3 regions of the Planococcus liqunii genome follow, and region 3 is predicted to be linked to each of the others. Evidence: riboswitches for the same ligand, from Rfam matches in the RefSeq annotation. Region 3 holds a riboswitch; each other region holds the start of a gene.
The links. A riboswitch is a leader RNA that binds a small molecule or an ion and turns the genes downstream of it on or off. The one in region 3 is predicted to bind cobalamin.
Positions count from the first base shown of each region.

Region 1: another riboswitch for cobalamin. It lies ahead of QWY22_RS18605 (acyl-CoA thioesterase); the one in region 3 lies ahead of QWY22_RS15740 (ABC transporter substrate-binding protein).
Region 2: another riboswitch for cobalamin. It lies ahead of QWY22_RS04005 (cobalamin adenosyltransferase family protein); the one in region 3 lies ahead of QWY22_RS15740 (ABC transporter substrate-binding protein).

Region 1 is NZ_CP129238.1:3,769,884-3,776,919, forward strand. Features, by position in the region: gene QWY22_RS18600 (ribonucleoside-diphosphate reductase subunit alpha) at 1-2,070, opposite strand, end outside; gene QWY22_RS18605 (acyl-CoA thioesterase) at 2,072-2,557, opposite strand; cobalamin riboswitch at 2,714-2,891, opposite strand; gene QWY22_RS18610 (Nramp family divalent metal transporter) at 3,055-4,326, opposite strand; one part of gene QWY22_RS18615 (IS3 family transposase) at 4,627-5,516, opposite strand; one part of gene QWY22_RS18615 (IS3 family transposase) at 5,516-5,792, opposite strand; gene QWY22_RS18620 (undecaprenyl-diphosphate phosphatase) at 5,934-6,758, opposite strand.
Region 2 is NZ_CP129238.1:792,262-799,297, reverse strand. Features, by position in the region: gene QWY22_RS04025 (M20 family metallopeptidase) at 1-205, opposite strand, end outside; gene lipP1 (LipP1 family hormone-sensitive lipase) at 343-1,266, shown strand; gene QWY22_RS04015 (hypothetical protein) at 1,327-1,917, opposite strand; gene QWY22_RS04010 (DUF4085 family protein) at 1,952-2,611, opposite strand; cobalamin riboswitch at 2,869-3,057, shown strand; gene QWY22_RS04005 (cobalamin adenosyltransferase family protein) at 3,226-3,771, shown strand; gene QWY22_RS04000 (ABC transporter substrate-binding protein) at 3,768-4,724, shown strand; gene QWY22_RS03995 (NADP-dependent oxidoreductase) at 4,925-5,953, shown strand; gene ltaS (lipoteichoic acid synthase) at 6,359-7,036, opposite strand, start outside.
Region 3 is NZ_CP129238.1:3,182,654-3,189,689, reverse strand. Features, by position in the region: gene QWY22_RS15755 (antibiotic biosynthesis monooxygenase family protein) at 1-321, shown strand, start outside; gene QWY22_RS15750 (YwiB family protein) at 475-885, shown strand; gene argS (arginine--tRNA ligase) at 882-2,543, shown strand; cobalamin riboswitch at 2,585-2,771, shown strand; gene QWY22_RS15740 (ABC transporter substrate-binding protein) at 2,889-3,863, shown strand; gene QWY22_RS15735 (FecCD family ABC transporter permease) at 3,898-4,848, shown strand; gene QWY22_RS15730 (adenosylcobinamide amidohydrolase) at 4,850-6,313, shown strand; gene cbiB (adenosylcobinamide-phosphate synthase CbiB) at 6,307-7,036, shown strand, end outside.

The DNA of each region.
Region 1 (7,036 bases), 590 kb from region 3:
TACGTGGCGTGCGCGGCGGTAATAATCATAAGTGTTGTGGTCAAGATCCGGCGCCGTCACTTTGAATTTGAAGTTTTTCTTTTCTTCCGCAAATTCCACTGCATAGAGCGGGTCGATGCCGTCCGTTGAGCCGCCGATTTTAGCCGTCGATGAGTTCGGTGCCACCGCCATCATCCAGCCGTTGCGGACGCCGTTTTCCGTAATGGCGCTTTGCAATTCGTTCCAGCGAACGCTTGTATAGCCTTTTCGGTCAAAATACTCGCCGGTCTCCCATTCGGAGCCAGCAAATTCGCGGTATGCGCCTTTTTCCTTGGCAAGTTCCATCGAAGAGAGAATGGTATAGTAGGCGATTTCTTCGTACAATTTATCAGCAAACGCCACGGCTTCCTCGGTTTCCCAGTGGATGCCTTCAAGCGCCAAAAGATGGTGCCATCCGAAAGTCCCTAAACCAACTGCTCTATATTTCTTATTTGTTGCATCGGCCTGACCGACGGAAATGGTATTCAAATCAATGACGTTATCCAGCATGCGCATCTGAATCGGCACTAGGCGTTCCAGCACTTCTGCTTTCACCGCACGCGGCAAGTTGATCGATGACAAGTTGCAGACGACAAAATCGCCCGGCTTGCGGATCATCACAAGGTTGCCGTCTTCGTCCGTATATTCTTTTGTGATGGTTGTAGCTGACATATTTTGGGTTATTTCTGTACACAAATTACTACAGTAAATCGATGTAAGCCCCTTGCCGCGCAAGTGCTTGTTCGGGTTCTGGCGGTTGACTTCGTCGCGGTAGAACATATATGGCGTGCCGGTCTCAAGCTGCGACACCATGATGCGCGCCATAATGTCCATCGCCCGGTAGGTTTTCCGCGGCAATAACGGATTGCTGACCGCTTCTTCGTATTTCTCTTTGAAGTGCTTGACGTCCGTTTCATCGTAAAAGTCTTCCAGGCCAAGTGCAGTTCCCGCACTGTCTTTCCAGCCCATGATGGTCTTCACTTGGTGCGGGCAGAACGTATGCCATTCGCCGGTGCTGCGGCCGTTTTCATCGGTTTCCTTCAGCTTTTCCATGAATAGGTCTGGAATCGCCACGCCGGTGAAAATGTCGTGTGCTTTCCGGCGCTCGTCGCCGTTGTTCGTCTTCAAATCCAGGAAGCCGTTCATGATGTCTTTATGGAACACGTCCAGGTAAATCGCGACTGCGCCTTGGCGCTGGCCGAGCTGGTCGACGCTGACCGCCGTGTCGTTGACAAGGCGGATCCACGGAATGACGCCGGACGAATTGCCTTTGAATTTTTTGATGTCAGATCCCAAAGCGCGCACTTTGCCGTAATAGACGCCGATGCCGCCGCCGTCTTTGCTGAGGCGTGCAATGTCCCAGTTGTTCAAGTAAATGCCGTCAAGCGAATCGTCCACCGTATCGATAAAGCAGGAAGACAGCTGGCCAAAGCTCTTTCCTGCGTTCGACAGCGTCGGTGTTGCCACGGTCATATACAGATTGCTCATCGCCCAGTAAGCTTCCTTCACCAAGTCCATGCGCTTTTCCTTCGGTTCGTTTTGCATCAGCGTCATCGCGATGACAAGGAAACGCTCCTGCGGCAATTCGTGGACATTTCCTTCGTAATCCTTCGCCAAATAGCGGTCTGCCAGTAAAAACAAGCCGATGTAATTGAACAAAAGATCGCGATCTTCCTGGATTTCATTGCCCAGAGCCCCGATTTCCTCTTTTGAATAGCTCTTCAGCAAGTCACCGGAATAGATGCCGATGCTGCTCAGTTTTTCCACCAGTTCATAAAAATCGCCGTATTTGGATTCTGCCTGGTAGCCCCGACTATTCGCCGCGCCTTTGTACAAATCATTCAAATAAAGTTCCGCGGCAACGAATGTCCAATCCGGTTCCGCCATGGAAATGCGGTTGAGCGCATAAATCAAAGACTGCTCGCCTTTTGCCTGCGTTTCGAGTTCTGCTACTTTTTCGAGCAGCGGTGCGGCGTCGAGTTTGTAGACATCTCTCGCCCGCAGGATTGCTTTTGTCACGGCATCCGTTTCTGTGTAGATAAATGTATTCATATTAAACCAGCTCCTTTGCGTATTCGTTGATTTTCATGCGGCGCTGCTTGCGCTCCTGTGCACTTTTGAACAGCTTTTTCTCGTGTTCTGTTTCCGGCACCACTCCCGGCACCGGCGTCGGCTTTCCTGCTTCATCGACGGCGACCATCGTCAAAATGGCGGTGGTCGTCAAGGTTTTCTCCCCCGACTCGATGCTTTGGCATTCCGCTTTCACGTACACTTCCATCGATGTGCGCCCCGTGGATATGACGACGCCTTCCAGGAGCAGGACATTGCCGACCCGTGCGGACGACAGAAAGTTCACCGTGTCGATCGACGCGGTCACCACAGCTTTGCCGCTGTGTTTCATCGCCGTAACGGCGGCGATTTCATCGATATAGGCGAGCACGGCACCGCCAAAAATGGTCCCCATGTGGTTCGTGTCCGGCGGCAGCACCAATTTGGTCTGAATGGTCCGCGAACGGCCTGCTGTAATTTGCTCTGTCATCGCTATTCCCCCAGTCGGTATTTGGGCATATAAAAAACCCATCTTCTCAAGCGAGAGGATGGGTCGGATAAACGTAAATAATCAGGCGGAAACCGGCAAAAAGCCGCTGCACCGCGCAGAGTACCTTCGTTATACCTCCCAGCTCCCGGAGAAGGTCATTAACTTATAACGATGGCAGGTCTCCTGGCTCGTGCGTCTTCCTACACTATGTCCTTCCCGTCCGTTGGACAGTGGATTGCCATAGTTCGTCAGCACTTACAGTTGCGGGTACAGCTCCGGTTTTCAGCGGATTCCCTATTAAGCCTTTTCAGGCACCATTGTTATTGGTTTTACTATATATAGTGTTGTTTTTTATACAATTTACTAAATACTGTATCTATAAACTATAAACCAGATCTTTTTCTTTTACAAGCCAAGAATGCAGTCCAAAAATACAAAAGCCCGCAAGCATCGGCTTGCGGACTTCGCCGTTCTAAAGGTGCAGCTGCTGATGGCCGTTAAAGCAATTTCATCAGCTCAACGGCTCCGAGATAAACAAAAACGACGACACATGCAGTTAAAACGGTATTTGTGATCCATCCGTTCCGGAATTCCCGGTCCACCCGTTTGGAATTGAGCAAAAGCATTAGGCTGATAGCCAGAAACGGCATGAACAGCGCACCGAGCGCTCCGTATAAAATAACGAGCAGGACTGGCTGGCCGAAAAACAGCAGCAGCATGGGCGGGAATGTCAGCCAAAGCAGATACGCACGGTACGCAAAGTCTTTTTTCGAAACTTTTCTATCGGAATGCGCCCCTTTTTTTCGCACCATCCGGACAAAATCCGCAAACAGATACGGCACTCCGTTCCAAACACCCAATAACGAAGAAAAAGCGGCTGACCAGGCGCCGATTAAAAACAGCCAGCGGGCAAAAGAACCAAATTCATCGCTGTACAGATTCGAGAGCGACACCAGCCCTTCCTCGCCGTTGATTTCAATGCCGGTGCCGAATAAGAATTCCGCTCCGACGACCAAAAGCGATAAGGTGAAAATTGCTGTAATGATGTAGCCCGTAGCAGAGTCCATGCGCATCATCGGGATCCAGGATTTGCCCTCCCAATTTTTTTCGCGGATCCAGTAGCCGTAGGACGCCATCGTAATTGTTCCTCCCACACCGCCGAGCAGGCCTAAAACCAGCAGCAGCGAACTTCCGCCGGTCCGTGGGACAAAGCCGCTTACAATGTTGCCGATATCCGGCAGAAGGATCACTGCAGAACCCACCACCGTAATAAACATGAGGCCCACCATGAAAGTCATCACTTTTTCAAAGAGTTGATAATGCCCGAGCATCACCAAAGCCAGCCCCGCCAATCCGTGTATCACCGCCCATGCCCAGAGCGGCATAATCGGGAACATGGTGACCATCATGATGGCGCTTGTCGACATGGCGGCGGCTCCGTAACTGAATCCCCAAATGATGGAGTAGACGCCGAAATAGCCGGTCGCCCATTTTCCGAGTGAATGCCAGCCTTCCAAAATCGACTGTCCTGTGGCAAGCTGCCATCGCCCCATTCCTTCGGTAAAGTAAAACTTGAACAACGACCCGAGCAGAATCGCCCATCCGAGCGTCATGCCAAAAGCCGCGCCGGCCACAAGAGCCGCAATCAAATCGCCGGTCCCGACGCCGGTTGCAGCGGTTACAAATCCTGGTCCGACTAATTTGGCTTTCCCTGTAAATGTCTTTGGCGGAGCAGGTACTGAGTTTTCAGTGCGAGAAATTGTAGACATGCAATAACCTCCCTGTACGTTTTTTATTGCACCAAAACTAGGTCCGTTTTGTGGCGAGCTTCAGGATGTATGCGTGCAGTGATTTTTCTAAAAGCTTTTTTCATTGCTGCTCGTTTCTTCAACTGCTGTTTACATAAATTATAAAACAAGTGAATCTAAAATTGATAGAATTTTCAATAAAAAGGTATCCCGTTAAATGGAGCAGTCAAAACAGCTAACTAGTTCCTCTTTTATTTTTCACATAAAAACCCCGATCTTTAGACTGACATAGCGATTTGAGACACATATAAAACACCTTTATTAGGCTGCTTGCGCCCCAAATTCCTTGGGTGCCAGGTAGCCTAATTTTTCGAGAATCCGGTCTTCGTTGTAGTAGCGCATATATTCGTTTACTTTCTCGACGACTTGAAAGTTGTTCAACGAATTGAATTTGACGTATTGAAATTCTTCCGACTTGATATTCGAATGGAACGATTCAATCACTGCGTTATCCCAACAGTTTCCGCGCCGCGACATGCTGCTCACGGCGTGTTTCTCCTGAATCAAATTCTGATAGGCAGACGACGTGTAGACGCTGCCTTGATCGGAATGGATGGTAATCCCCTCGGGATAGCTCCGCAGTTTCAGCGCCTCCTTCAATGTATCGATAACGAGCGGCGTCTGCTGATGGTCGTAGAGCTTGTACGCAACGATTTCGTTGTTGTATAGGTCCATGATTGTCGACAAGTAAAGCGTCGAACTTCCGTATTGGATATAGGTAATATCCGTCACCCATTTCTCGTTAGGGGCAGCGGCAGTAAAATTCCGTTCCAACCGGTTCGGTGCCACAATGACCGATTCCCCCTGTGATTTCCATTTCCGTTTCTTCTTCACCCGGCATTGCAGGTTGTGTTTTTGCATGATGCGCTGAACGGTATTGCGATGTCTCGTGGTCTTGTAGTCTTTTTGGAGTAGTTTCTTGATTTTCCGATGGCCAAAGCGGTATTTCGTTTTCTTACATATCGCGATAATATCTTTCTCTACTTGTGTCATGTCACTGGTAGGGCCGTCGGCCATCCACCGGTAATAGGTGGAACGTGGCACACCTAATGCAGAAAGAATCACCGAGACGGTATACTTCTTGCGGTAGGTCTCCACAAGTTGAAGAACTACTTGTTTTCCAACTCCTTTTTGATCTCCAAATACTTTTTTAAGATGTCATTCTCCATTTTCAAATGCGCATTTTGGCGATCTTTCTTTTCCACTTCACTGGCGAATTCCGGTCCGTGTCCAAAGCTATATTGCTTGCCAATTGGCTGGTCAAAACGATGAATTTCATTATTCCGATACCATCTCATCCAGGTCTTAATTTGGGAATAGTTTTTAATCCCATACTTCTCCATAATCTCCTTGTTGGTTAACTCCCCATTCATCTTATCTTTTACAACAGCCCATTTAATCTCGCTAGAATATACGTTTTTGCCCATGCAAAAACACCTCCGATTTGTGTACTTGTTAAAAGTGTACCATCTCGAAGGTGTTTTATATTGTCCCATTTAATTATGTTAGTCTACTTCTCTTGGAGAAAATCGGGGTTCCGGAGCAGCAGATGGCTAGTGCATCGGCATTTATAGATAAACGATGTAAATCAATGCCGCAAGGACGATTCGGTAAATCGCAAAAGGCACCAATTTAATTTTATCGATCAATTTCAAGAAGAACTTGACGACGACGAGCGCCACGATAAAGGCACTGATGAAACCGACGATAAAGAACGGAAGGGCATCCATCGTGAAGTATTCCCAGTTTTTCAACAGTGACAGGCCGCTGGCGCCCAGCATGATCGGCACCGCCATGATGAACGTGAAGTCAGCCGCCGAGTGGTGGCTCATTCTCAGCAATACCCCACCGGCAATTGTTGAACCGGAACGCGAGAATCCTGGCCAGAGGCCGAGACACTGGAACAGACCCATTCCGAATGCCTGCTTGTAGGTCATTTGGTCAACCGTGTCGATATGCGGTTTTTTCTTGGTGACGAAGTCGGCAATCAGCATCAGGATCGCGCCAAGCACCAGGCCGATGATGACCGTTTCCACAGAAAACAAATATTCATCTATGTAATCTTCGAACAACAAGCCGAGAACTCCGGCCGGGATTAATCCGACAATTACTTTTGTTAAGCTGAGCCGCTGCTTTTTGCCAGCTGTCTCTTTTCTGTTCAATCCAAGCAAATCTTTGAATCGGTCTTTAAAGACGATGACGACAGCGAGGATGGACCCCAGCTGAATGACGACTTTGAACGTGTTCGCGACCGGTTCTGTGTAAAGTTCTTTTGAATTCAGCCAAATGTCATCCACGATGATCATATGGCCTGTTGAAGAGACCGGCGCGAATTCCGTCAAGCCTTCAACAATCCCCAATACCATTGCTACAAATAATTCCCATAACTGCATGTTCTTTTTCTCCTTTAACCTCAAATAATTATTGTTCTTTATAAATTAAACCAAATAAGCAGTAGAAACGACCAATCTGAATGAAAAAAGTTTCCAAACTTTTTTGCCCAGTACCTTAAATTTTTTACCAGTTTAATCATACACTTTTTTCGGCCATTTACACAGCCTATTAAAAAAAGAGGAAAGACTAAAAAGATTTTAAAAGCTGTCTGTTAACTGTTATATGAAAATACCAACTTTCTGAATCCTTTTATTTTTTCTCATCGAATACTTTCTTC
Region 2 (7,036 bases), 1.6 Mb from region 3:
CTTTGATGGTTACAACAATGCCGCGCTGTCCGCCAACATTCGTTACAACGGAATCAACCGGCACCTCTTTATAAAATTCTTCGATGTAGGCGGCAGTTTCTTCCTCTTCAAAAGAAAGCTCCGGATGCTCATGAAGATAGCGGCGTATGTCAATGATGCGCTGTTCTTTCGCATCCAGCCTTTTCATTAATTCTGCAGTTAACATGTCGATCACTCCTTTCCCAAGCTCTACCCGTTCTCACCGAAATGAATGCGAATTTTTTTATTTCGGTTGCAGGAATATTCTGGATAAACAGCGAATCTTTTTAGGGCTATACCACAAAGGAAACGGGAGGAATAGACATGCCGGTAAATCCGAAAATCAAATTCTTTTTAGAACAAATGAATACCATGCCTGTATCGTTTGAAAAGATTACTCCGGAGGTCATGCGCAGCTCAGAAAACTCCGCATTGATGGCTATGCAAAAAGAGCCTGTCGAAAAAGTGGAAGACCGGATAATTCCCTTGACGGGGCGCGATATCCCCATCCGCATTTATACCCCGACTGGCAACGCGCCTTTTCCGGCACTTGTTTTTTACCATGGCGGCGGCTGGGTGCTCGGCAGCATTGAAAGCCACGACGCCATTTGCCGTGAACTCGCTAATTTGGCATCGTGCGTGGTCGTGTCAGTTGAATACCGCTTAGCCCCTGAACATAAATTTCCCGCTGCGGTAGAGGATGCCTATGAATCGCTCGAATGGATTGTCGCACATGCAGCAGAACTGGGAATTGATCCGGACCGCATAGCCGTCGGCGGCGACAGCGCGGGTGGAAACTTGGCAACGGTGACGTGTTTGATCGCCAAAGAACGCAGCGGTCCGCGCCTCGTCCATCAGCTTCTGCTGTATCCGTCAACAGGTTCGGCAGCCGGTACTCCGTCGATGGACGAAAACGGCGAAGGGTATTTGCTGACGAGCGACATGATGGGCTGGTTCCAAATGCATTATTTGAACAGTCCGGACGACCGGCACCATCCATACTTGTCGCCGATTTTGTCCAATGAACTGGAAGGCCTGCCGCCGGCAACCATTCTGACGGCCCAATACGATCCGCTTCGGGACATTGGTGCGGCCTATGCTGAAAAGCTGCAGGACCACGGCGTTGAAGTGTATTACAAAAACTACGAAGACTTGATCCACGGCTTTGCAAACTTTTCAAGCTTTGTTCCGGAAGCCCGGGATGCCGTTGCTGAAGGCGCACAGGAACTAAAAAAAGCTTTTTCATGATCAAATAAAAAACAAGCCGGAACTTCCCTCACAGGAAAGTCCGGCTTGTTTGATTTTGTATTAAAAGAGCGGCTGCTTTGAAAACTTGTAAGAGCCGGCCGCAACTGCAGCGATGCCCGCCAGAACCATGAGAACAACCAAATATGCATTTTCTAAAGAGTAATTTATTAGCAATACGGGCGCTGTGATTGCAAACAGAACGGCAAAGCAGTGCTTCACCCAACGAAAACGCATACGGAAGCCGATCAGCGCCAGTGCACCGGTGGCGATAAACAACATCCACATGGTAGCGATGCTTCCTGTATCAATGCAGATCAGGATGCCGAGCAGCACTAGGCCCAATGCGCTTAACACCACATCCGGATAACGACGGAAGAACGGGACAAGCAGCAGCGCCATCAACAAATTGCAGATCGCAGTTGGCAGATTTTGCAGAAAAAAGATCGAGCTGATGTCCACCAATGTAAAAGCGGCAACTAAAATGATTCCTGCACCGCCTGGCTTCACCCGCTTCCATACAAACAAAAACAAGCCGAACCAGCCGACTGTCAATAAACCAAAAATCCACTCTGCACCGTACCAAAGTTCGGATATTCGATACAGCAAATAGCCGCCTAAAATAGCCGCTGCATACAAGACAAATGCCTTCATGCCCTCATCTTCTTTCTCCAGAAGTCCGTACTGTTTACGATTCCAATACTTCGATTTTCACATCTTGTGCAATAATTTCCACTTCAACCATCGGGCTGTCGAACAGCACATGCAGTTCGAAGCGGTCTTCGTTCAAGTAAATTTCGTTATACAGCCACCATGCACCGGCAAAGTTTTCAGGAATATCCGCTTTGGCGACGCCCGTGAATGTCAGCTGGATATCCGTGAAATAATGGAAGCCTTTGCTGCAATCGAGCTTGATGATCAAGGTATCTTCCGCTTCTTTTTCAACCGAAATCACTGTGGCATCATGCAGGCTTTGCTCCATTAACTGGATTGCGCCGGCTGGAAGTTCGCCTTTGATTGATTGGTAATGCTTGCTGTATTCTTCGTTGATGGTTTCAAGCCGCGTTTCATGCTCCTGTTCCCATTGCTTTGCCATATCCCGCAAATCCTGCGGTGGAAAGCCGTGGCTGATGGTGCCATCGTAAATATATGGATGAAAAGACTCCGGCAGGAATTTCAATAAGTCCTCCCGCATATCTTCCAGATTTCGTCGGTAGTTTTCTTCGTAATCAATGCCTTCTTCTCTATAGGAAACAAGCTCTTCTTCCCATTCCTCTAACGATTCATGGTAAGCCAGATAACCGGACACCTGCATCTCGTCGTACCATTCTTTTGTAAAATACCTCATTGTGTTCCTCCTGTTTGTTCAATCAAGCAGTTTTTTCTCTATACAATAGTGTACCCCCTTCGGCACTTCGGTGGATAGTACAATTTTTGAATATGTGTTGATTATCTTCCTCAGACACTTTATAAAGCACAAAAAATCTGTAAGTTCTGTCAATAAAGGCTGCTTGTCCCCTCTCTTTCCTGTTTAATGCTCGGCGAAAAAGAACCCAATTGGCCCTCCCTCTTCGAGAAGCAGTATGCTACACTAAAGCTAAGTAAATAGTCATGCAGGGAGAAGGTGCTGATTCGTCAGCGTAACAGGGAATCCGGTGAAAATCCGGAGCTGTTTCCGCAACTGTAAGTGCGTATGAAACAAGGAATGCCACTGATCGATGAATGTCGATTGGGAAGGTCTTTGGAGTAAAATGATGCACAAGCCAGGAGACCTACCTTTTTCTGAACGTATTTTTGCTCTTCGGAAGATAAGGGGATCTACGGCAACTTTTTCTATTGGCAGCTTTTTGCGGTCTGATAATAGTCTTTGTGCCACCCTTACATTAGGGTGGCTTTTTTGTGTTCTGCTGAAAGCGATGCGTCTGCTGATATTTACACAATCCAGGTCGTGGAGGTGAAATTGTGAAAAAAGATATTCGTTATGTCTGTTACCCGTTCATGCGGGAAAGTGCTTCAACCGTGGATTTTGAAATCCGGACCGATTCATTGACGACCCGGATCGGCGAAGCCATCGCCTTAACGGAAGACGTGCCGATGGTCTATGAGGACCTCCGTTACCTGCAGCCGATGGCGTACCATTTAAATGGTTCCGTCCGCGGAAAACTGGCGGTGACGGAAGAAGACTTGGCGTTACTGAGCGAGATGTACGACAAATATGTCGCCGAAGTTGAAGAGGAAATCAGCCATTTTGTCCTGCCGCAAGGAACGCACGCCGCCACCGTCCTGCACGTATGCCGCAGCGAAGCGAAAAAGTCTGTCCGCGCCTTGCACAAGGTGAGCTTAGAGCGCGACGTACCGGAGCATCTGATGGACTATGCCGGCTTGCTTGCCAATTTATTGTTCGCGATGGCTGTATACGTCAACAAACAGCACGGCATAGCGGAAATTCCGTTCGTCAGCAAATCCTATCCAACCAGACCTTCAAAGAAAAAGGAGACTACACCGTGAAAACCAAATCGATACTTTTATTCCCCACCATTCTTGTCGCTGCCCTGCTCGGCGCCTGCCAATCGGATGAAGCAGCAGACAAGACAGAAGCCGACAAAGCACCGGCTGAAGAAAAAGTAAGTGAAGCCTATACAGTCAAAGACGACCGCGGCCAGGAACTCACGTTTGAACAAGCGCCTGAAACCATCGTTTCCCTGATTCCAAGCAACACCGAAATTGTCTATGCCCTTGGCGAAGGCGACAAACTGATCGGCGCAACCGATTACGACAACTATCCGGAAGAAGCAAAGAAAGTCGAACGCGTCAGCGACTCGGTCGCCTTCAATGCTGAACGCATCCTGGAGATGAAGCCTGATGTGGTCCTCGCTTATTCTACGGGCGAAGTGGCACCTGAACTTGCCCAGTTGGAAGATGCCGATATTCCCGTATTCGTGATTCAGTCCGCCACTTCGTTTGATGAAGTATACGGAGACATCGAACAAATTGCTTCTGTTCTTGCAGCGGAAGAAAAAGGTGATGAATTGGTCAAAGACATCCAAACACAGATCCAGGATGTGCAGGATAAGTTAGCGGCAGTGGAAGAAAAGAAAGATGTATATATGGAAATCAGCCCTTCTCCTGAAATTTACACAACCGGAAAATCGACGTTCCAGCAAGAAATCTTGAATCACGCTCAAGTGGAAAACGTTTTTGAAGATTTGGAAGGCTGGCCGAACATTTCCGAGGAAGAAGTCATTACACGCGATCCGGAAGTGATTTTGACGACTGTTTCTTACGTGGAAGATGCCATTGGCGATATCAAAGCCCGTGAAAGCTGGTCTACTGTCGAAGCCATTGAAGACGGCGATGTCTACTTCGTGGATTCAGACATCACTTCACGTCCCGGTCCGCGCATTGGCGAAGCCGTGCAGTTGGTTGCAGAAACCGTTTATCCGGAACTGATGGAACAATAAGGCCTTAAAAATGATTGATGAAAAGGCACTATCCGAATCGCCCCTGGGCAGGTTGGATAGTGCCTTTTTCAATGTAATTTTTACCAATACCACACCCGTAAGCCATCTGCAACAATATCAGCTTGCCGGGTTATAATTTTTGATTCGCCTCGCTAACCATGTTACGCTTCTTTTCGAACAAAATTAGAGGAGGAATTTTCATGACACCAAACACATACAAAGAAATCCATTTGATCAACCGACCGGAAGGCACACCTACAAATGAAGATTTTGCATTTGTCGACAAAGAAATCCCTTCACTCGGAACCGATGAACTGTTGTTAAAAACACTTTATCTGTCTGTTGACCCGTATATGCGCGGCCGCATGAAAGATGTTAAATCGTATATTGCTCCCTATCAATTGAACGAAGCTATCACAGGCGGCATCTTGGCTGAAGTCATTGAATCGAAATCCGACCGCTTCCAAAAAGGCGACATCGTGACCGCTAACCTTGCGTGGGCGGAGTATAACACAGCCAAAGCGGATTCCGTACAAAAAGTGGATCCGGCAATAGCGCCTATCACTACTCGCCTCGGCATCCTCGGTTTGACCGGCTTGACCGCTTACTTCGGATTGCTCGATATCGGCCAACCGAAAGAAGGCGAAACCGTTGTGGTTTCTGGCGCAGCTGGAGCAGTCGGTTCCGTTGTCGGGCAGATTGCCAAACTGAAAGGTGCAAGAGCAGTCGGCATCGCCGGTTCTGATGAGAAAGTGGATTACTTGATCAACGAACTTGGCTTCGATGCAGCGGTCAATTACAAAAAAGACAGCTTCAATGAAGACTTGAAGAATGCCTTGCCGGACGGCGTAGACGTTTACTTCGACAACGTCGGCGGCCCGGTATCCGATGCCGTCATCTGGGAACTCAACAACAAAGCACGCGTCGTGCTATGCGGCACCATTTCGTCCTACAACACACCGGGCGAAGACATCGGACCGCGCATTCAATGGAAGTTCATTACAACCAGCTCCATGATGAAAGGCTTCACACTTGGCGATTACGCGCACGACTTTAAAACCGGCGCTGTCGCTCTTGGCAAATGGCTGCAAGAAGGAAAACTGAAATACGAAGAAACCATCATCGAAGGTTTCGAAAAAACACCTGAAGCATTCTTCGGCTTATTCGAAGGCAGCAACCTCGGCAAACAGCTCGTAAAAGTCGCCGATCCGGAAATTGCAAAACTGTAATCGAATAAAATAATGAATAAAGAGGAAGCTGCACTTGATCAAGTGCAGCTTCCTTTAGTTTGCCCAGAAGTCCTGGCCAGATGATTAAGCCGCTATCACAAGAATTAAAGTGGTTACTTCATTTCCCATAAACTTAATTTCATTTGCTTTAAGTTTTCAGTTATCCCCGTTAATCCGAAACGAAAGACGGCGACACCAACGGGAATAGGATGAGCCGAAGATCCCGCAGGAGCGAAGCGACGAGGAAGCTGAGGCCAGCTCCGCGGAAAGCGTCCGCCTGAAGTGAAGGATTAGGCAAGGTACTTGTTAATGTTCATTCTTCTAAAAATTCAGCTCTCTATTTAGTCAAAAAAGAGGTGCCCCGACAAACCGTCAAATCCGGTTTTCGGGACACCTCTATTTCGTTTATTCGCCTTCCACAACCGCTGGATCTACCTGGTAGTTGTAGTCCGCTGGATCGATTGGCTCGAAACCAGGCGGTGTATAGAATCTCAACAAGTCGCCGTTGACCACGCGGTCAGACAACTGCAATTCATACGTGCCGTGTTCTTGCAGATTTTCTGCGATTTCCAGTTGTTTTTCATCTTCAATCGGCAAGCCCGTTTCCGGGTTGTAGAACTGTTCGCCGACTGCGTAGATTTCCGGACTCGCAAAGTCGCCGTTGCGGAATGTCACTAGTTCTTCGTGTTCCGGAGACAATAGGTCTGTACCGAACTGGACGTTGTTTTGTGTGTCAACGCCAAGCAAATGCATCACAGTCGGCAGAAGGTCAATTTGGCCGCCGTACGTATGATTGACGCCGCCTTCCATACCCGGTACGTGGATGAACAACGGAACCCGCTGCAGCTTGGTGTTTTCAACCGGTGTGATTTCTTTTCCAAGCAACTGGCCCATGGCCGCGTTGTGGTTGTCGGAAATCCCGTAATGGTCCCCGTACATGACGACCATCGTGTTGTCCGCCAAACCGGATTCTTCCAGCTGTGTGAAGAACTGCTCAATCGCTTCATCTGCGTAGCGAGCCGTCTGGAAATAGTTATCCACACTGGCATCACCCGTTGCCGCTTTTTCGATCGTTGTCAATGC
Region 3 (7,036 bases):
GACATCAACGACGGCTTTTACGCAGTATTCAACAACATTCCGGTGACAGAAGAAGGACGCGAACTGTTTGAGTCGCGCTTTCAAAACAGAGCGGGCATGGTGGAAAAAGAACCGGGATTCGCAGCGATCCGTGTCTTGCGTCCCGTCAATTCGGATACTTACATCATCCTGACCTTATGGAAAGACGAAAAATCGTTTACCGATTGGCAAGAGTCGCAGGCTTATAATCATGCACATGCGAAACGCGGAACTTCAGAAGGCATTGACAAAAAGCCGAACATTTTCCCGCGCCCTTCATTTGTCAAAACCTATATTCGATGATCCGCAGCAGCAGATCGGAGAAGCAGCGATTGAAAACCACTCACCCGAGTGGTTTTTTATGTCATGACGGTAAATCCGACGGGCAAACGTGATTGAAATAGAACATCAAATCGGGCTATAATGGAAAGGCTATTACATAAAGGAGGCGGCGGCATGCAAAAAGCAGTGAAAATTAAGCTCACGACAATCATCCGCCAGCCGGACGTGGAAGATCAGCAGATGGAATTGTGGTCGCAGGGAACGCTGACGGTGAAAAATAACCGGCGCTACTTGCAATACGAAGAACAGTTGGAAGAACTGTCGATTCGGACCACGGTGAAAATCAGCGAAAACGAAGCAGTCATCATGAGAAGCGGCGGCCTGCAGATGCGGCTACCGTTTTTATTACATAAAGAGCAAACGGGAAACTTAACGAATGAGCAAGGTTCCTTTATGCTGACGACAAAAGCTCATGAGCTGTCGATCAGCGATACACGCTTTAAAGTCCGGTACGACTTGGCGATGGGGTCCGCTCATGTCGGAGAATACGAAATGGAAATTCAATTTTTGGAGGGAAACCAATGAATGCAGTAGAAAAAGTGCAGCACGACATTAAAATGGCCATCAGCGAAGCGGTTCAAAAAGCGGAGCTATCGCCGGAACCGATTGAAGTTCACCTGGAGTCGCCTAAAGACAAAGCGAACGGCGATTACGCCACCAATATTGCCATGCAATTGACGCGTGTGGCGAAAAAAGCACCGCGTGTGATTGCGGAAGCGATTGTTGGAAACATTGACAAAGATTCGGCGAACATTGAAACCGTCGACATCGCAGGGCCTGGCTTCATCAACATCACCATCAAAAAAGACTACTTATTGGATGTTGTAAAAACAGTACTGGAGCAAAAAGAAGATTACGGTCGCACCAATTCAGGCGGCGGCGAACGCATCCAAGTGGAATTCGTTTCGGCTAACCCGACAGGCGACTTGCACCTTGGCCATGCCCGCGGTTCATCCGTCGGCGATTCGCTGTGCAACCTATTGGACCTTGCCGGATACGACGTATCGCGTGAATACTACATCAACGATGCCGGAAACCAGATTAACAATTTGGCGTTGTCCATCGAAGCCCGTTATTTCGAAGCGCTTGGCGAAGAATTGAACATGCCGGAAGACGGCTACCGCGGTCAGGACATCAAAGACATCGCTGGAGAACTTGTGAAAGAGCACGGCGATAAATTCGTTCATATGACAAAAGAAGAACGTTTCGATGCATTCCGCAAGCACGGCTTGAAAGTGGAACTTGCGAAGCTGCAGAAAGACTTGGCGGATTTCCGTGTTGAGTTTGACGTCTGGTTCTCTGAAACTTCTTTGTACGAAAAAGGCGAAATTGACGTTGCATTGAATAAGCTTCGCGAAAACGGCCATATTTTTGAAGAAGACGGCGCTACTTGGTTCCGTTCGACAACATTTGGCGACGACAAAGACCGCGTTTTGATCAAAAATGACGGTTCGTACACTTACCTGTTGCCGGACATTGCCTACCATGAAGACAAACTATCCCGCGGCTTTGATAAATTGATTAATATTTGGGGGGCTGACCACCACGGCTATATTCCGCGTATGAAAGCGGCAATTGAAGCGCTTGGCTATGACCGCGATACGCTAGAAGTCAGCATCATCCAAATGGTCCAATTGTACAAAGACGGCGAGAAAATGAAGATGAGCAAACGTACCGGCAAAGCGGTAACAATGCGTGAATTGGTTGAGTTGGTCGGCCTTGATGCAGTCCGTTATTTCTTCGCGATGCGTTCAGGCGATACACATATGGACTTTGATTTGGATCTTGCGGTATCGCAGTCCAACGAAAACCCGGTTTACTATTCACAATATGCACATGCCCGCATCTGCTCGATCTTGCGTCAGGGAGAAGAACAGGGGCTGACCCCATCAACAGATCACCTGGAGTTATTGACTTCTGAAAAAGAAATCGATGTCTTGAAGAAAATCGGCGATTTCCCGCAAGTGGTGGCAGATGCTGCAAAACAGCGTGCGCCCCACCGCATCACAACTTATATCCATGAATTGGCGGCGCATTTCCATAGCTTCTATAACGCCAATAAAGTCCTGGATGCGTCCAATGCTGAACTGACAGGCGCGCGCCTTGCTTTGATTACAGGCGTTAAAACCACTTTGGCAAATGCCTTAAGAGTTGTCGGTGTTTCTGCTCCCGACAAAATGTAAGATGCACCAATAAATTTGGTGTATAATATGATTAATTAACTGAATACTTTATTCATAAAGGTGCTTATGTCTAAGAACATGAGTTAAAAGGGAAGCCGGTTCGATTCCGGCGCGGTCCCGCCACTGTAAGTGAGAGCAAACTGCAAACGGCCACTGAAGCAACGCTTTGGGAAGGTGCAGTTCGCCATGAACACGAGCCAGGAGACCTGCCTTTATGACAACGCCCATTAAGCCTGCGAGGACCGGCTTGGATGCACACGCTTTTTATGTCGTCCTTTTAGACCTCCCGCAGCATTGCGAGAGGTCTTTTCTTTTTTTACAACTACACAATTGGAGGAATACATCATGAAGAAGTACTGGAAGTTTGGGGCAAGTGCAGGATTGGCGGCTATGCTGCTCGCTGGATGCGGAGGGCAAGATGCACCGACAGGAGAAAATGAAGAAACCCCGGTGGATACGCCGAAAGAAGTGACAGAAGCAGAATTTCCGGTGACCATGAAGGATGCAACGGGAGAAGAAGTTGTCATCGAAGCGGAACCGGAAGCCGTCGTGTCGATGGTGCCATCCAATACAGAAATCGTATATGAACTCGGCTTGGGCGAAAAGATTGTTGGCGTATCCGATTTTGACAATTATCCGGAAGAAGCGGCGAGTGTTGAGAAAATCGGTGGACAGGAATTCAATGTTGAAAAAATCATCAGCCTGCAGCCAGACTTGGTGTTGGCCCATGAAAGCGGCCTAGGTGTCGGTGAAGCAGGAATTCAGCAACTGCGTGATGCGGGCCTTGCGGTCTACGTGGTTTCAGAGGCGCAAAGTTTCGATGAAGTATATGAAACAATGACCGTCATTGGACAGGCAACCGGTACCATGAAAGAAGCAGATGCCCTTGTGTCGGAAATGGAAGCCCAAGTGGATGAAATCGAAGAACAGGCAAATACGATTACAGAACCGAAAAAAGTATTCGTCGAAGTGGGAAGCAGCCCGGAAATTTATACAACCGGCAGCGGCACATTCATGGACGAGATGCTGGATATCCTAAACGCTGAAAATGCGGCCGGGGAATTAGAAGGCTGGGTCAGCATGGACCCGGAAGCCATTGTTGAGAAAAATCCCGACGTGATCATTTCGACAGAAGGTGCTTATGTGCCGGATGCAGTAGAAAAAATCAAAACCCGCAACGGTTTTGCAGAAGTGGCTGCCGTTAAAGAAGATGCGGTATACAACGTGGATTCTGATAAAGTCACTCGTTCCGGCCCGAGATTGACAGAAGGCTTGATGGAAATGGCACAAGCGATTTACCCGGAGGTTTTCAGTGAATAAAAACAGCCTTGCGTACATCGTCTCTTTCATTCTTTTGGGAGGGGCTGTACTGCTGGGAGTAACGGTCGGAACAGTGGCGATTTCACCGGAAGTACTGTGGAATCCGAAATCGGATGAAACAGCTGCCAATATTTTATGGAACATCCGAATGCCCCGCGTGGTGTTGGCTGGCCTTGTAGGAGCTTCGCTGGCAATTGCCGGAGCGGCTTTCCAAGGCTTGCTGAAAAATCCATTGGCCGACCCTTACACTTTAGGAGTGTCATCCGGCGCCTCAGTCGGCGCTGTCATGACGCTCTTTTTCGGTATTTCAGTCCCGTTTTTAGGAAACTATACATTGCCGGTCATGAGCATGCTTGGAGCTTTGGCGACCATGTTTGCTGTCATGTCATTTGCGAAACTGGTCGACCGGTCGATGAAAATGGAAACGGTCATCTTGACGGGAATCATTTTCAGCTCTTTTCTCGGTTCAGTCATTTCATTGATGATTGCATTGACAGGAGAAGAGCTTCGCCAAATCATCGGCTGGCTGCTTGGCAGCGTGTCGATGCGCGGCTGGCCCTATGTCCAGATGTCTCTGCCATTTATGCTGATCGGCTCGTTTTTATTGTGGCTTCAGCGCCGTGAACTGAATGCGATGCTGTTCGGGGAAGAACGCGCCCAGCATTTAGGGGTGGATGTGAAAAAGAGCAAACTGATGATTTTAATCAGCGGCTCCCTGCTGACCGGGTCGGCAGTGGCCGTTTCGGGCACGATCGGCTTTGTTGGATTGGTGGTGCCGCATATGACGCGCCTCGTCTGGGGCTCGGACCACCGCCACGTATTGCCGCTGTCTTTTATTAACGGAGCGGCCTTACTGATCATCTGCGATTTGGTATCGCGCACCATCATTTCGCCGACAGAATTGCCGATCGGCGTCATTACCGCATTTATCGGAGCACCGGTCTTTGCATTCATCTTTTTCCGGCAACGCAAAGGAGGGAAATAACATGCTCAGCATTACAGAACTGGTTGGCGGCTATGGAGAAAAAAATATCGTCAATAACATTTCATTCCAAGTCGAAAAAGGGTCGATTCTTGGCATTTTAGGGCCAAACGGCAGCGGAAAATCCACGTTGATGAAATTGATGAGCGGCATCTTGCCGGCAAGGGGCGGCAAGATTGAAATCGAAGGGAAATCACTTGCGGACTTCGGCGCTAAGGAACTGGCTAAGCAAATGGCGGTGCTCCCGCAGCTCCATGCCCATGCTTTTTCGCATACCGTCCGTGAAACCGTGTCACTCGGACGCTATCCTCATCAAAGCGGCTGGTTTTCCTCCTGGTCGGATGAAGACGAACAAGCAGTTCTAGAAGCGATGCGCTTGATGAATATCACGCATTACGAAAATACATTGATTGACCAATTGTCCGGCGGGGAACAGCAGCGCGTGTTTGTCGCGCAGGCCTTGGCCCAAAACGCGAACATCCTCTTGCTGGATGAACCGACCAACCATTTGGACATCAACCACCAAAAGGAATTGCTCGATACCATCAAAAAGCAGGCAATCGAAAAAGAGCTGACGATCGTCTCGATCTTCCATGACATCAATATTGCTTCTATCTACTGCGACCAGCTGCTGCTGCTCGATGAAGGGCGCATTGTCCGGATGGGCGAGCCGCATGAAGTGGTACGGGAAGAAGATATTGAAGCGGTTTACCAGACGCGCATCAGCAACTATCCGCATCCGGAATTGCCGAAGCCGCAAGTGACTTTGTTGCCGGGAGTCAGCCGGCAAGCGGCGGAAACGACGATACGTGCCAGCGACTTTATCTTATCGCCTCAGATGGTGCTGTTTCAAAGCCAGGCGCCGCTCAAGACGGTTTCTTCAGCGGTAATCAATGCAGGTGCTGGCTGGTTCCGCACCTTTATCAACCGGCATGTCGACATGACCTATAATATCGACAACAGCTTCTTAGAAATGACGGGATTTATTGAAGAACTGGGATTTAAAACGACAGATACGGTCGGCATGATGACGGCTGTCCGGACAGAAGATGCCATTGTAAAAGAATACGAAGCACTATTTGGTTCGGTTGTCATTGCTGTAACGGCCGGAGTGGGAAATGCAGTGGACGTTTCCAAAGCGCTCGAACGTGAGGTACGGGTTGGAACCATCAATACCTGGATTATGGTCAACGGCAATTTATCGGATGAAGCCTTTATCCAGGCGATGATCACGGCTACAGAAGCAAAAACGAAAGCGCTCCACGAAGAGCAAGTGACAGATCCCTTGACCGGCACTTTGGCCACAGGGACATCGACAGACAGCATCCTCGTTGCCGCCACCCAGCAAGGCGAATACCTGCCGTATGCTGGGCCGATTACGGAACTTGGCAAACTGATCGGTTCAGGTGTGTTCGAATGCACAGTCGAAGCAATTGAACTGTACCGGGAGAGAAAAGGAGCATGGTAAGCCATATTCTGGCCATTGGCTGTGGCTTGCTCCTCGACCGCATTATCGGAGATCCGCCAAATTGGCCGCATCCGGTGCGCTGGTTCGGGACAATCATTTCAAAACTAACGAAAAAATGGAATCATGGACCCCATGCTTTTCGAAACGGTTTTGGGCTTGTTGCCATTGTTGCTGCTAGCGCTTTCGCGGCCAGCTATTTGCTGATTGCCGGAGCGGCTGCCATTCACTGGGGCTTTGGTTTTCTTGTGGAGACGGTTTTAATCGCTGCGGGTCTGGCGCAAAAAAGCCTGCGCGATGCAGCGGAAGAGGTCTACCGGCCTTTGCTCCATAAAAACTGGGACCAGGCAAGAGAAAAACTGTCCTGGATCGTCGGCCGGGATACGGTGCATCTGGATGAAAGTGAAATTACCCGCGGCGTGGTGGAAACCGTTTCGGAAAACACAAGCGACGGCGTCACAGCACCGCTGTTTTGGGCTTTTTTGCTCGGCGCGCCAGGGCTTTGGCTGTATAAAGCTGTCAACACCTGCGACTCGATGGTAGGCTATAAAAACGAGGAATTTTCACAGTTTGGCTTTGCCTCGGCGCGCCTGGATGATGTCTTAAATTTCATCCCAAGCCGGATAACGGGTGCGATTATCCTGCTGGCAACACGCAACAAAAGAAGACTGACCTTGCGGCAGCGTTTTGGGGAATGGGCGCAGGATGCTCGAAAACACCCAAGCC